Regions from separate parts of the Flintibacter sp. HCN-6482 genome, predicted to be linked through region 2. Evidence: predicted binding sites of a transcription regulator. Region 2 holds the regulator's gene; the other holds the start of a gene.

Region 1 (7,844 bases), on a different contig from region 2:
CCACCAATGGACCTTTATGATACCAAACGCAAACAGAGGCAGCGCGAAAAGGAAAGTAAGACCGTACATAAAAGAAGGTTTATGATAGATTTTCATGATATGCCTCCTTTAAGCCTAGTAGTTTCTGTATTATATCAACAGTATAGCATGGATTTTTTTAAAAAACTACTTATAAAATAAGTACCCCCCGTCCGTTGGACGGGGGGTACTGGCTTTTTTATGCGATTACAGCCGATCTTACTTGGCGGCCTTGGCAGCCTTGATGGCCTCGATCAGCATGGGGGTGACCTTGAACAGGTCGCCGCAGATGCCGTAGTCGGCAATCTCGAAGATGGGGGCAGTATCGTTCTTGTTCACGGCGATGATGCACTCGGAGTCCTGCATACCGGCCTTGTGCTGGATAGCGCCGGAGATGCCCAGAGCCACATAGATCTTGGGGTGAACGGTCTTGCCGGTCTGACCGACCTGATGGTCGGCGGACAGCCAGCCGGAGTCGATGGTGGCACGGGAGCCGCCCACGACGCCGCCCAGAACCTCAGCCAGTTCCTCGGCCAGCTTGATGCCGCCCTCAACATCCTTGGAGATGCCGCGGCCCACGGAAACGACCACATCGGCGCCGATCAAATCGACCAGCTTCTTGGCGGCCTTGACTACCTCGACGACCTGAGTTTCCATGTCGTCCTCGGTGAGGGAGAAGTTGGGCTTGATGATCTCGCAGGCGTCAGCCTTGGCCTGTTCAAAGGCGTTCTTCTTCATCACGCCGGGACGGACGGTGGCCATAGCGGGACGGAAGCGGGGGCAGATGATGGTGGCCATCAGGTGACCGCCGAAAGCGGGACGGGTCATCTTCAGGTTGCGGTCATCCTCGGGGATGGAGTCGATCATGGCAGGAGCCAGAGTGGAGGCGGAGCGCAGGAAGTCCTTGTACTTGGGCACGTCGATGTCCAGGTGAGTACAGTCGGCGCACAGACCGGTGTGCAGACGGGCGGCGCAGCGGGGACCCAGATCGCGGCCGATGTTGGTGGCGCCGATCAGCATGACCTCAGGCTTGTACTCCTGGATCACGTCGCAGATGACCTTGGTGTAGCCGTCAGTGGTGTAGTTGGCCAGCAGGGGGTGGTCGCAGACATACACGCCGTCAGCGCCGTAGCCGCCCAGCTCCTTGGCGATACCCTCGATCTCGTGGCCCAGCAGAAGGCCGTACAGCTTCTCGCCCAGCTCGTCGGCCAGCTTGCGGCCCTCGGAGATCAGCTCGAAGGAGGTGGGCATCATCTTGCCCTGACGCTGCTCGCAGAATACCCAAACGCCGCCCTTGAATTCTTCGATGGCAGCACTGTTGTAGTTAGACATATTCTTAATCTCCCTTCTATCAGATCAGGTGCTTGGCGGCCAGAATGCCGGCCAGCTTGTCGCAGGTGGCCTTGTCGGCGCCCTCCAGCATCATGCCCACGCCCTTCTGAGGGGGAGTGAAAGACTTGAAGATGTTGGTGGGGGAGCCCTTCAGACCGATGGTGGTAGGATCGATGAGGGGATCGTCCTTCAGGGTGTTGTAGTCAAAGATCTCATAGGGCTTGGAGTAGCACTCATAGATACCGCCCACGCTCATGTAACGGGGAGCGTTCAGCTCCTTGATGCAGGTGATCAGGCAGGGGGTCTTGACCTTGATGGTCATATAGCCGTCCTCCAGCATCCGCTTGACGGTGATGGTGTCGCCTTCCTTGGTGATCTCGGCGGCGTAGGAAACCTGGGGCAGGTGCAGCTTCTCAGCGATCTGGGGGCCGACCTGGGCGGTATCGCCGTCGATGGCCTGACGGCCGCACAGCACGATATCCTCGTCCTCGACGCCGATCTTGTTGATGGCGGCGGCCAGGATCTGGGAGGTGGCGTAGGTATCGGAGCCGCCGAACTCACGGGCGGACACCAGAACGGCGCGGTCAGCGCCGCGGGCCATGACCTCACGCAGCATGGACTCGGCGGGAGGAGGACCCATAGAGACGATCACGACCTCGGCTCCGGTCTGCTCCTTCAAAGTCAGAGCGGCCTCGACGGCGTTCAGGTCGTCGGGGTTGGTGATAGCGGCCATGGAGGCGCGGTTCAGAGTACCATCGGGATTGACGGCCACCTTACCGGAGGTATCGGGGACCTGCTTGACACAAACAATGATTTTCATTTCGATCTGCCTCCTAACTTATTTCACACCCAGAGCACGGGAGATGACCATGCGCTGGACCTCGGAAGTACCCTCGTAGATCTCGGTGATCTTGGCGTCGCGCATCATGCGCTCCACGGGGTACTCACGGGTGTAGCCGTAGCCGCCGAACAGCTGGACGGCGCGGCGGGTCACGTCGGAAGCGGCCTCAGCGGCGAACAGCTTGGCCATAGCGGAATCCATGCCGTAGGGCTCGTGGTTCTGCTTCTTCACGGCGGCGGCGTACACCAGGTACTGAGCGGCCTGCATCCGGGTGTGCATATCGGCCAGCTGGAACTGGGTGTTCTGGAACTGGGACAGACGCTTCTTGAACTGCACGCGCTCCTGGGTGTACTTGACAGCCTCGTTCACAGCGCCCTCGCCCAGGCCCAGAGCCTGCGCGGCGATGCCGATACGGCCGCCGTCCAGGGTCTGCATGGCGATCTTGAAGCCCTGGCCCTCCTTGCCCAGCAGGTTCTCCTTGGGCACGACGCAGTCCTCAAAGATCAGGTCGCAGGTGGAGGAGCCGCGGATACCCATCTTCTTCTCGTGCTTGCCCACAGAGAAGCCGGGGAAGTTCTTCTCCACGATGAAGGCGGAGATGCCGTGGTTGCCCAGAGTCTTGTCGGTCATAGCGAAGACCACCAGAGTTTCGGCTACGGTGCCGTTGGTGATGAAGCACTTGGAGCCGTTGAGCACATAGTCGCCGTTCTCATTCTTTACGGCGGTGGTCTGCTGGCCGGAGGCGTCGGTACCGGCGTTGGGCTCGGTCAGACCGAAGGCGCCGATCTTCTTGCCGGAGAGCAGGTCAGGCAGGTACTTCATCTTCTGCTCCTCAGTGCCGTGCTCAAAGATGGGGGCGCAACACAGAGAGGTATGGGCGGACACGATGACGGCAGTGGTGCCGCACACCTTGGCCAGCTCCTCAACGCACATGGCGTAGGACAGCACATCGCCGCCGGCTCCGCCGTACTCCTTGGGGAAGTAGATGCCCAGCATGCCCAGCTTGCCCATCTTCTCTACGGTTTCCATAGGGAAGCGCTCTTCCTCGTCGATTTCCTCAGCCAAGGGCTTGACCTCGTTCTCGGCGAACTCGCGGTACATCTTGCGGACCATCTCTTGTTCTTTCGACAGATGAAAATCCATTTTTTAGTCCTCCTAGTTTAAATTACTTTGCAATCATCCTTAAACGCCCGGGAGGCGCGCCTTTCTTGACCGGAGAGAGCCGGCCCCGGGGGCAGACGATACATGGTCGGGACGCCGCGTTTGACGAATATTGTTAGAAATTTAACAATAAAAACCGGAAAAAAGCGCAACACAGGAAAGAATCCTGGCGTTGCGAACCATATCAAACACGGCTAAAATCCACTTACAACCCAGATTATAGCTGTTTTTCAGGGGTAAAGCAAGGGGGACATATCTGGCAAATTTAACAGTTTTTCCATATCGGATTTGTCGGAAACGGGAAAATATGCGGAAGTTGCCTAAAAGATTGGCGTATGTTGACCGGCTGCGATTTCGCTGCCCTTTCAGGGCGCCGGGGGGCCGGCCCGTGGTCCGGCTGGATTGGGGGGCGGAGAAGGTGCCTCCGGAAAAGAAGGCCCGAAGTGCCGCTCTTTTTTTGACATATAAAACTGCCCCCTCCGGCTTGGGAGGGGGCAGCTGGATGGGGCGATTTACTTGCTGTAATCGTAGAAGCCCTTGCCGGACTTCTTGCCCAGCAGGCCGCCGCGGACCATCTTCTTCAGCAGAAGGGCGGGGCGGTACTTGGGGTCGCCGGTTTCGGCAAACAGGGTGTCCATAATGGCCAGACACACGTCCAGACCGATGAAGTCGCCCAGAGCCAGGGGGCCCATCGGATGATTGGCGCCCAGCTGCATGGCCTTGTCGATGTCGGCCACAGAGGCGACGCCGGTCTCAACCAGGCCGATGGCCTCGTTGATCATGGGGATCAGGATCTTGTTGACCACAAAGCCGGGGGCCTCGGCCACCTCGACGGGGTCCTTGCCGATGTCCTGGGACAGCTTGTAAATGAAATCAAAGGTCTCCTGGGTGGTGTTGGCTCCGCGGATGATCTCCACCAGCTTCATGGAGGGCACGGGGTTGAAGAAGTGCATTCCGATGACGGGGTGCTTCAGGCCGTTGCCCATCTCGGTGATGGACAGAGAGGAGGTGTTGGAGGCAAAGACAGTTTCGGGCTTGCAGAAGCCGTCCAGCTCGTTCAGAAGCTCCTTCTTGGTGGCCATCTCCTCCTTGACGCACTCAATGACCAGATCGGCATCGGCGGCCTCCTCATGGGTCTGGGGGATCAGAACGTTGGCCATCAGGGCATCCATAGCCTCCTGAGCCATCTTGCCCTTTTCGACCCGCTTGGCCAGGGACTTGCCCAAGGTATCCTTGTGGCGCTGGGCGGAGGCGGGGCTGCTGGCGTACATCAGGACGGTGTGGCCCTTGGCGGCAAAGACCTGGGCGATGCCCCGGCCCATAGTGCCGGCGCCGAACAATGCGACTTTCATACTGTGTTCCTCCTAATTAAAATAAGTGAAATGGTGCCAGATCCGCTGGCGGGGGTCGGCCGGGGAAACCCGGCCCCGCTCTTATGGACCTCAGTATACCTGTTTTTTTGTGCAAACGCAAGAGGAAAGGGGGGGAATATTTTAAACAATATTTTTTCCGTGTAATTGGGCAAAGCCCTGAAAAAATGCAGCTTTTTCAGTTTTGACCTGCATATCTTGCCGGAAAGCTGCCGTTTGTTGCCCTGCGGTCAGTTGAACATATTGGTAAGGACGATGCGCTCCACGGTGTCCCCGTCAAAGAAAAACAGGATCGCCGGGCCCAGCCCCTGGGAAAACTCCAGCTGGGACAGGTCGGAAACCTGCTCCGGGTCGTGGCCGCTCCAGGGCAGATAGGCCAGCAGGTCCGGCTCCTCCGGATACTGGCCCCAGTAATCGCCGGTGAGGGCCTCCGGATAGGCGGCCAGCACCTCCGCCCGGCTGGCCCCTACCCGGATGCCCCGGGGGGTGTACAGGTCGGACATGGAGGCCTCCAGGGTGTGGATGGAGTCGGCGTCGTCTGCCGCGCTGTGATAGCACAGGGCGGTAAAGGTGCCCGTGGGGTAGTTGGCGGAGACCCGGTACCAGTAGTCCCCATCGTGGTAGATGGGTTCGTAGTCCTCCAACTGCTCCGTCTCCATGCTCCCAATGTCCAGGCAGGAGAAGGACAGATCCATCCCCGGGCCGATGGGGGTGTTCCAGCCGTCCCGGAGGAAGGTCACATCACCGCTGAGTAGGCCATAGAGGGCCTCATAGACGATGGCCTGGATATCGCGGCTGGGCTGCGTGGGGGCGACGCCCAGCACCTGGGTGGGTATGCCCTCCCCATCCAGCCGGAGGACGATGAACTGGGTGTCGGCGGAGAAGAAGTCCCAGGAGCCGGGGTCATTCTCGTCTGCACGGTGGAGCGTATAACGGGATATGACGATCTCGTAGACCGCTGCTGCCCCGCTGTCTGTGGGGACCTCCCCGACATAAGTGACAGGGCCAAGTCGGACGTCCCCCTCCCGGGGGGCGCTGGGCTGGTCGGAAACAAAATACCACCGGCCGTTGGGGTATTGGCCGTTATACCAGTCCCGGAGCAGGGTGTAGAGGGCCTCGTCCGGCTGCTGCGGATCGGCCCCTCCGCCGGCACTGTCTATCTCCGCCTTTGTACCCATGCGCCAGCCCTGGACCTGGATGGGACGCTCCCCGCTGTGGTCAAAGAGGAGGGAGGCCGCAAACCACAGGTCCTCTCCGCTGTCCGCCCGGGCCTTCAGCTCATAGACCGCCTCCCCGTCATAGTTTCTGTCCCGGTACACCCCGTCCGCCGGGGCTAGGGATACGATCTGCCACAGGGCAGAGGTGTTCAAGGCGTTCCAGGGGTTCCGTTCATGCCGGGTAAATTCCTCCAACCATCCCCGGCTCTGATAGTAGACGCCAATGGGCAGGTCCTGTTCGGCAGTATACCAGAAGGTTTCATTGTGGTGGGGGACCCACTGGACGGGGGAGCCCTCATAGGAGCCGTAGTCTTGGTTTTCCGTAAAAATATCTACGCCGCCAGGGGCCATCAGGGGCTTTTTTTCCTCCCAATAGGCGTTGTAGTCCCGGTAAGCTTGGGAGCTTTCATCCCGGATGTCCCCCTCCACCGGCCACACCCAGGAGAAGTCGCCTCCGTCCAGACGGATGACCCCGGCCTGGCCGCTGCTGTATGCCTGGTGCGCACTGCTTCCAGTGTAGAGCAGGTACTCCACCCCGTCCTTTACAAAGGCGGCCACATAGGGCCGACCACCGGAGCCCCGGACCTCAAAGGGCGTTCCGACCACCTGCCCCGCCCGGTCCACCATGCCGATGACCAGGGAGTAGCGGGGATAGCGGTCGTAAAAATGGGCCGCGGCCAGAGTGACATCCTCGCCGGTGCCGACGGTATCCAGCAGCTCTCGCTCCATGCCGTCGGGGAACGACTCTGCGGCGTCGAAGCACTGGGACAGGGCGTCCAGAACGGACCGGGTGCTCCACGCCTCGCCGCTCTGGGCGGGGGGATCCTCCGGAACGCCTGCCGGACTGCTCTGGCAGGACACCAGATTGCCGCACAGCAGGCCGATGACCAGCATGAGAAGGAAAAGGGCCAGGGGCGGGCGCTGTTTTTTCCACTGGAAGATGCTGCGGATTCGCAGCTCGATCTCCCTGGCCGACCCGGACAGCCGGGTGGCGAAGGGGGAGCGGGGAATTTTTTTCATCTGAATATACCTCCTTTTGTCCTGGAGCAAAAAGGGGCGGCAGTCACATCTCATACGGCCCCTGCCAGCAGATCTGGCCCCGGGCATTGAAGGAATAGGTGTGGGGGCCCTCCTCCCAGCGGGTTTCGATCAGCAGATGCCGCTCCGCATCGATAGTCAGATCCCCTTGGAGGGCGAAGGAATACCGGAACTGTCCGGCCGCCGGATCCCACAGGTACCAGAGGTGGACATCGTTGTGGGTGGTGTCCCAGGGAAGGCCCAGGTCTGTGAAGCCGTCAAAATTCACATCCCGGAGATCCAGGGCGTGAAGCTGGCGCTCTGCACTGAAGCCCAGCGCCGGGGCGTTGGCCGCCGGAGGGGTGACCTGGGCGGCGGTATCGGAGTCGAAGGCACGGGGCTGGGGCAGTGCGTGCGGGGGCGTGATGGTTTGGAGCAGGCGGGTCCCCTCCAAAACCCGGATCTCACTGTAATAAAGCGTCTGCCGGGCTGTGTCACTGTTTTCCCAGCGGCCCTCCAACTCTATGGTCACTTCCCCGCCGTCCGGCAGGGGAAGTGTTTCCCGGTCGGTGAAGAAGTCGTCGGCCTTTGATACAAACTGACCATCTTCCCAGGTCAGCGTGATATAACAGGGGTCATGCCACTTGTCGATCAGTACGGGGACCCGCAGGGCCTGGAGCGGGCTGTCCTCCCGCTCTGCCCACTTCGCACCGTAAAGGACGGCCTCATCGGGCAAAAGGTCACACTCCGGGTCATCCCACAGTCCGATATGGCCCCGCTCCGCCAGAGCGCCGTCCTCCATTTCCAGAATGAAGTAGCGGGCGGCCCCATAATTAGAGGTGCGGTCTGCCATTTCGATGACCAGGGATTGCACGTCAGGTGAGGTGA
Region 2 (7,844 bases):
ATAACCACGTTGGAGCACAGCAGCACAAAGGTAGCCGCCAGACCCATACCGATGCCATTGGAGGCCATAGTAGAGGTGGCCAAAGTGGGGCAGGTACCCAAGACCAACCGGAGAACAGGGTTCTCATTCAAAAAACCGTTGGTTAAAATATGAAGTTTATTATTACTACTCATCTTGACTCACCGCCTTTCAAGGAATCTGGTTATAGGCGTCGATGGCGGAGTTCACAGCGTTGTTCACCGCACGACTGGAAATAGTGGCGCCGGAATAGGCGTCCACATCGGTACCCAGGACCAGGGCCTGAGTGGCAGGCAGGCCGCTGTAATTGGCCTGATACTCGCTGTTTTCCGTCACATTGCTGCCGATGCCCTTGGTCTCGGCGGCTTCGGTGACCTTGATCTGCTTGATGGTGTCATCGGGATTGAAGGCCACCATGACAGTGACCGTCCCACCGTAGCCCTTGGCAGAGCAAGTAATCACAGTGCCCACTCCATTATCCGCGGTGTAGATGTCAGACACGTTCTCCACCGCGACACCCTCCACCTTGGTGAAGTTATCCGCGTCAGGCAGCAGCTCCTTCCTGGCCTGCTCCTGTGCCACACGGATGGCCTCGTCAATGATGGGCTTTGTTACCTTGTTCGTAGCGGCCAGAGCCCCGGTGACGATGATACAGATGACCACCAGCACCACGATGGGCTTAAATACGCGATTCCAGTTGCTCATTTCGCGGCACCTCCCTTTTTCACCTTGGCGATACCCAGCTTATCCTGACGGGTGTTGACCTCGATATAGGGGACCAGCAGATTCATCAGCAGAATGGCGAAGGACACGCCCTCATTCATCGTACCCAGGAAGCGGATCGCGCAGGTGATGATGCCCAGGCCCAGGCCGAAGATTATCTTGCCCTTGTTGGTGGTAGGGGAAGTGACATAGTCAGTGGCCATAAAGAAGGCGCCCAGCATCAGGCCGCCAGAGAGCAGCTGCACGATGGGGTCCCGGCCAGCGACCAGGGACAGGACGGCCACAGTGGCCAGATAAGTAACCGGGATGACCGGGCTAATGACCTTGGTAGCGATTAGATAGATGCCGCCGATCAGAATCGTGATGGCGCAGGTCTCGCCCAGGACGCCGCCGTGATTGCCCAGCAGCAAAGTCACATACTCACTGGAGCCCAGCTGGTCAAAAACGGCCAGCGGAGTAGCGGAGGCCAGAGCGTCAATCCCATTCTCAGGCTTGGGGTAGCTGGCCATACGGCTGGCAAAGCCAACCGCAAGAGCGATACGGGCCACAATGGCGGGATTGGCGAAGTTGTAGCCCATGCCGCCGAAGAGCTGCTTCACGATAACGATGGCGATAAAGGCACCCACGATAGCCATCCACCAAGGCAGGCTGGCGGGCAGGTTAAAGGCCAGCAGGAGGCCAGTCACGACGGCGGAGAAATCAGCGATGGGTACCTCACGGCCCACCATCTTGCAGTAGCCCCACTCAAAGAAAACACAGGCGGCTACGGTGATAGCGGTAAGGATAAGGGAATTAATTCCAAAAATAAACACAGAAGCGATCAGCGTGGGCACCAGGGCAATACAGACCCGCTGCATGATCTTCTGGGTGGAGTCCGCGCTGGTGATATGGGGCGCGGCGGTGACAATCAGTTTGTTGGCCATCACTTCTTACCTCCATTCTTCATCATGATCTTGGCCAGGGCGATGGAGGGTGCCAGAGGCCGCTTTGCGGGGCAGACAAAGGAACAAGTGCCGCAGCTCATGCACAGGTCGGCGTTGAGCTGCTGGAGCAGTTCCACGTTGCCGTCGTTATAGGCCTGGACGATCTCCTTGGCGGACAGGCCCAGAGGGCAGGCGTTGGTACACCGGCCACAGTGGATGCAGTTTGTGGCCTTGGGGATGTGGGCCCACTTCTTGGAGAAGGCCAGAACAGCGTTGTTGTTTTTCAGGACCGGCTGGGACAGATCAGCGATGCAGTTGCCCATCATAGGGCCACCATAGAGCACCTTGCCGGGCTCGTCGGTAAAGCCGCCGCAGAAATCCAGCAGCTCCTGGACAGGAGTGCCGATGATGACCTCGACGTTCTTGGGCTCTTTGACGATGTCGCCGTCCACCGTGAGGCGCTTGGTGACCAGAGGCATGCCGGTCTCCAGATACTTGCCCACAAAGGCCACAGAGGTAACGTTCATGACGATAACCCCCACGTCAGAGGGCAGGCCGGGGAAGGGAACTTCCCGTCCGGTGCAATTCTCAATCAGGACTTTCTCAGCGCCCTGGGGATAGCGGCAGGGCAGCTCCTTGACCTCGACACCGGGCATATCAATGGCATCCTTCATCTTAGCGATTGCCTGGGGCTTATTGCCCTCGATGCCGATGATGCACTTTTTGATATCCAGATACTTCATGACTGCCTTGATACCGCCCAGGATGAAGTGGGTGTCCTCGATCAGGCAGCGGTTGTCAGAAGTGATGTACGGCTCACACTCAGCGCCATTGATCACCAGAGTGTCGATCTCATCCAGATTCTTAGGCGCCAGCTTGACCGCAGTGGGGAAGCCGGCTCCGCCCAGTCCAACCAGGCCACTGGCCCGGATGGCGTCCTGGAAAGACTTTAGGTCTGTCACCACCGGGGGCGCCACGGCGGGGTCCACCTTCTGCTCCCCGTCTGGAATGATGACCACGGCGGTCTGGGCCGCGCCATTGGGAGCGGTAATGGTGACGATGCTGTCCACGGTGCCGGATACGCCGGAGTGGATGTCGCTGGACACGAAGCCTCCGGCCTTGCCTACCACGGTACCTACATACACCTGATCGCCCTTGGCCACGGCGGGGGCAGCCGGAGCGCCAATGTGCTGTCCCATGGACAGAACGATCTTAGACGGCAGCGGCATCACTACCGTTTCAAGGTTGGAAGTCCTTTTTTCATGAGGGACTCCCGCACCTTGCGCGGAACGTTTGAGAAATTTACTCATTCAGATTTCGACCTCCCTATACTGCAATCGCTGGAACTGTGGAGCCTGGACACGCATTTTATACGGTCCCCCTCTTCCCTCCTGACAGGAACTGGAAACCACTGGGGGACCCCGCCCCTCTATCATACCCATGCCCCGCGGCGTCCGAGTTCAGCGGACGCACGACAAAACCCGCCGGACCCCGTTTCTCCTGTAAAACAAGTCCGTCGGTTCTGCTTGCGGGCTTTATCATACACCTTTTATGGAAAAATTGCAAGATTGATTTCGAAAAAAACGACCTGTTTCCCGAGCATTCTTCCCCCTCTCCCAAAGGATTTCACCCCACCGGCATTTCCTTCTCTTCCATAGCCGCACCCCAGGCACAGGCTTGTCCGCGTTGACCATAAAAAAGGCGCGGGCCCTCTCAGGTCCGCGCCTCCCGATCAATCTGGATCGCCTGGTCAGCAGCCACAGCCGCAGCCGTTGTTATTGTTACAGCCACAGCCATTGTTGCAGCCACAGCTATTGCCCCAGCCGCCGCAGCAGAACAGGATGATGATCAGAATGATGATCCACAGGCAGCCTCCGCCGCCCCAACCGTTATTGCAGCACCCCATTTGAAGTACCTCCTGATATGAAGTTCTGAGAGGGGCTGTTTGCCGCTCTCAATCTCATCATATGCGGAGGGGGCGGATGGGTTCTGCCTATGTCAGATAATTTTTTCCGCGAAGGCACGCAGCATCGTGGCCACTTCAGCCCGGTTAGCGCTCTTTTGTGGACTGAGCGTCAGGCTGTCGGCAGAAGAACTGCTGATGATTCCCTCCGCCACAGCCCAGGACAGGGCATTATGAGCCCAGTCGCTGGCCTGCCCCAGGTCCTGATACCCGGACAGGTCGGCCCCCTCAGCCGCTTCCAGCCCAAGGTAACTCGTGGTGAAGCTGTACAGCAGCGCCGCCACCTGCTGGCGGGTCACTTGCTGCTCCGGGCTGAAGGTGTCTGCTCCTGTTCCAGCTGTAATTCCCTGCTCCGCGCCCCACTTCACATAAGGGGCATACCAGGCACTCTCCGGCACGTCGGCAAAGGTGACACTGGCGCGCTCCAGTTCCTCTTTCGGCGCTCCAGCCATCTGGTAGAGCACCGTCATCAGCATAGCTCGGTTCATAGCTGAACTCGGTCCAAAGTGGTGCTCGTCCATCCCAGAAAACAGTGTGTTTCGGTACACATAATCTACGGGAGCGTAGTACCAATCCGTCTGGCACACATCATAGAAGGGCGTCGGATCCTCTCTGCCGTCTTCCAGGGCATAGACGCCCTGGAGCCCCAACTGGGCCGCCCCGGACAGGACCGTTACACTGGCCACAGTATTCTCTCCCACCAGGTAGCGGTGTCCGGAGGTCAGGCGGGCCCCGGAGGCCAGCTCTATTCCGTCTGTCACATCTATGAAAGCCCCGTCGTGAGAAACGGAGGCGGCTCCGTTCATCAACATGACTCCAGCCCCAGTGGTCAGTGTCATCTCATCGCCATCCGACCAATCTCTGGCCTGGAGCGTGGCGCTGTATGCGCCGCTCTCTTCGCCGGCCAGTTGCGCCAGATAGCCCTGATGCAGGTTATCGAGGCCTTTTTTGCTCTCCTCGTAAGTGCCCTGTAAGGCTTTTTCCGCAGCTTCGTTTCCAGTAGACACAGCCTTTGGCACAAAAGTCCCGGTCAGATAGCTGAGGCTGATCAGGCTGTCGCCCCCCGAAAGGGCATAAGCGCCGCAGGCCAGCATACCCAGCAGCATCACACCGCACAGCAGGCCGATCACAGGCCTTCTCATTGTGGCTCCCCCTTCTTCTCTTCCTCCCGATCCTCCCGCTGGGTAATCATGTAGCTCAGAGCCAAAAGGCTGTCAGAAAAATGGACCGATTCCACCACCACATCATCCCGAACACAGGATATCTCATAGTTTGTAAAATTCCAGATGCCGCGAACTCCGGCGGCCACCAGCCGGTCCCCCATCTCCTGGGCAGCGGCGATGGGCACTGTCAGCAGGCCTACGCTCACTTGGTTTTCCCCCAAAAAGGCCTCCAGGGAATCCGCATGATAGACAGGCACCCCAGCGATTCTGGTCCCCACCACCCGCTCATTTACGTCAAAAGCGGCCAAAAGCTGAAAGCCGTTACTGGAAAATTTAAAATTTTCTATGATAGCCCGGCCTAGGTTGCCGGTCCCCAGCACCACAATGGTATGGCCCTGATTAATGCCCAAAATATCACCGATCTCCTCTTTCAGGCTGTCCACCTTATATCCATAGCCCTGCTGCCCAAAACCACCGAAGCAGAACAAATCTTGGCGGATTTGAGAAGCGGTCAGTCCCATGGATTTCCCTAAGGCATTGGAGGATATCCGGACAACGCCGGACTCCTGAAGCTCTGAGAGCTGTCGGTAGTATCTGGGCAGGCGGCGTATCACCGCCGTTGATACTCGGGTATTTCGTTTCATAGCTTTCGCCTCATCTGCACAACCTCCCCTATACAGCGGAGGCCACTGGATATGATGTTTTTATATAGTTTACCTGATTGCCCCCCCTTGTGTCAAATCCTTTTACGACTCAAAAGACCCAGGGACGATTCGTCGTCCCTGGGCCTTTTATTGGCAGAAAGCCTGCCAGATTCAGTTCCAAAAATCAGTTTTTTCCTTCAGGCCGATGCTGGAGGCTTTGAATACAGGGTTCTTGCCCGCCCTGCGCTGTTCCATGTAGTCCTGAAGGGCCCGCATAGCTGTACGGCCCAAAATGACAATGACCGGCAGGTTGATGATGGCCATAATGCCCATGAGCACATCGGCCAGGTCCCAGACCAAGCCAAAGGACAACTGGGCCCCTACAAAAACCAGCCCGCAAGCGATAAGCCGGAACACAGTCATCGGCACGCTTCCCAGCTTGCGGTTAGCGATGTAGTTCAAACAGCCCTCACAGTAGAACAAGTTGCCCAGCAGGGTAGTGAAAGCGAAGAGCAGCAGCGCAAAGGTGATAAAGTAGGGGCCTACCGCGCCGAAGGTAGTAGCCAGAGACGCCTGGACCAGGGGCGCACCCTCCAGTCCGCCCTTGATATCGATGCCGGTACACAGGCACATCATGGCCGTGGCGGTACAGACCAGGATGGTGTCAATAAAGACGGACAGCATCTGGACCAATCCCTGCTTGACGGGGTGGGATACGTCAGCGGCCGCGGCGGCGTTGGGGGCGGAACCCACACCGGCCTCGTTGGAGTACAGGCCACGCTTAATGCCCTGCATGATGGCCGAGGAACCAAAGCCCACGGCACCGCCGAACATGGCTCCGAAATCAAATGCCTCGCTGAAAATGCGGCCCAGGACACTGGGGATCATATTCAGATTCATCACCATGACCACCAGGGCCATCAGGATATACAACACACCCATGACAGGGACCAAAACGCCGGTAACCTTGACGATCCGCTTGCCGCCGCCCAGTACACAGATGGCCACCAGGATGGCCAGGATCACGCCGCCCACCACGGCCACAACGCTGTACTCTTTGCCGCCCAGGGTAAAGGTGCCGGCACTGGCGTAGAAGTCATAGCTGGTAAAGCTGCTAATCAGGTTGTAGGAGGCCAGCATATTGAAACCACCGGCATAGGTGGCGATGAGGGCGATGGCGAAGACAACGCCCAGCACCCGGCTCTTAAGAGCCGCCTGAATGTAGTAGGACGGACCACCATAGCTGCCGCCCTCCGGGTCCTTTTTCTTATAGATCTGGGCCAGCGTGCTCTCTACAAAGGCAGTCGCGCCTCCCACAATGGCGATCAGCCACATCCAGAACACGGCGCCATAGCCGCCGATGGCGATGGCATTGGCCACACCTACAATATTTCCGGTACCCACGCGGCTGGCTGTGGATACCATCAGCGCCTCAAATGCGGAAACCGAGTGCTGATCCCCCGTCTTTTCTCCTACCACGCGAATCGACTCCGGCAGCAGGCGCAGCTGGACAAACTTGCTCCGGAAGGTGAAGTACAGGCCTACGCCCAGCAGCATGACGATCAACAGGTAACTGTACATGAAACCGCTGATCTGACTGATTAAGCCCGCGAACGCATCATACATAACGACATCTCCCTTTCTCTCTTCCTGTCATAATTTGCGCGAAGCAGAACATATCCCAGGAAATCAAAGTCTTCCGCCCCTCAGATCTCCTGGGATATTTCTCGGCCTTACTATACCACATCTCTCCGACTTTTACCAGAGGTTTTTCACAATTTATAAAAATGGTCAACGATAAGCAGCCAGCTTCTGTACAGTTTGCCCTCACATCATGCGGACGATCTCCTTCTTCAGCCGGGCGATGATCCGCTTCTCCAGCCGTGAGATATAGGACTGTGAGATGCCCAGCTGGTCCGCCACCTCCTTCTGTGTCCGCTCTGGGCGGCCGTCCAGCCCAAAGCGCATGGTAATAATCTGCCTCTCCCGGGGCTCCAGCCGGTCCATGGCCTGGCGCAGCAGCTGGCGGTCCACGTCCGCCTCGATGGGCCGCATGACCAGGTCCCCATCGGTCCCCAGAATGTCGGACAGCAGCAGCTCGTTTCCGTCCCAGTCGGTATTCAAGGGCTCGTCAAAGGACAGCTCTGTCTTCTGATTCGCTGTCTTTCTCAAATACATCAGGATTTCATTTTCAATGCAGCGGCTGGCATAAGTTGCCAATTTGATGCTTTTGGCCGGCTGGTAGGTGCCCACCGCCTTAATGAGCCCAATGGTCCCAATGGAGATGAGGTCCTCAATATTGATGCCGGTATTCTCAAACCGGCGGGCGATATAGGCCACCAGCCGGAGATTGTGCTCAATGAGCAGGTCTCTCGCCCCCCGGTCTCCCCGCTCCAGCCGGGCGATGAGC

The links. Region 2 encodes Rex, which represses fermentation and respiration genes when NADH is low (regulators of the CRP and FNR family bind a similar motif). Its sites were predicted from a motif close to ATTGTTAANNNNTTAACAAT; they were not measured.
Region 1: a site for Rex is predicted at 3,464-3,483, ahead of WKS99_RS13030 (acyl-CoA dehydrogenase). Genes of this name have one in related genera too.

Annotation. Positions count from the first base shown of each region.
Region 1 is NZ_JBBKBK010000005.1:87,556-95,399, forward strand. Features, by position in the region: gene WKS99_RS13015 (hypothetical protein) at 1-96, opposite strand, end outside; gene acrA (acryloyl-CoA reductase electron transfer subunit beta) at 238-1,350, opposite strand; gene acrB (acryloyl-CoA reductase electron transfer subunit gamma) at 1,370-2,170, opposite strand; gene WKS99_RS13030 (acyl-CoA dehydrogenase) at 2,189-3,334, opposite strand; gene WKS99_RS13035 (3-hydroxyacyl-CoA dehydrogenase family protein) at 3,865-4,704, opposite strand; gene WKS99_RS13040 (hypothetical protein) at 4,953-6,959, opposite strand; gene WKS99_RS13045 (XAC2610-related protein) at 7,003-7,844, opposite strand, start outside.
Region 2 is NZ_JBBKBK010000002.1:783,907-791,750, forward strand. Features, by position in the region: gene rsxE (electron transport complex subunit RsxE) at 1-173, opposite strand, end outside; gene WKS99_RS08875 (FMN-binding protein) at 190-723, opposite strand; gene WKS99_RS08880 (RnfABCDGE type electron transport complex subunit D) at 720-1,664, opposite strand; gene rsxC (electron transport complex subunit RsxC) at 1,664-2,974, opposite strand; gene WKS99_RS08890 (hypothetical protein) at 3,415-3,570, opposite strand; gene WKS99_RS08895 (S-layer homology domain-containing protein) at 3,663-4,769, opposite strand; gene WKS99_RS08900 (redox-sensing transcriptional repressor Rex) at 4,766-5,434, opposite strand; gene WKS99_RS08905 (alanine/glycine:cation symporter family protein) at 5,606-7,060, opposite strand; gene sigE (RNA polymerase sporulation sigma factor SigE) at 7,262-7,844, opposite strand, start outside.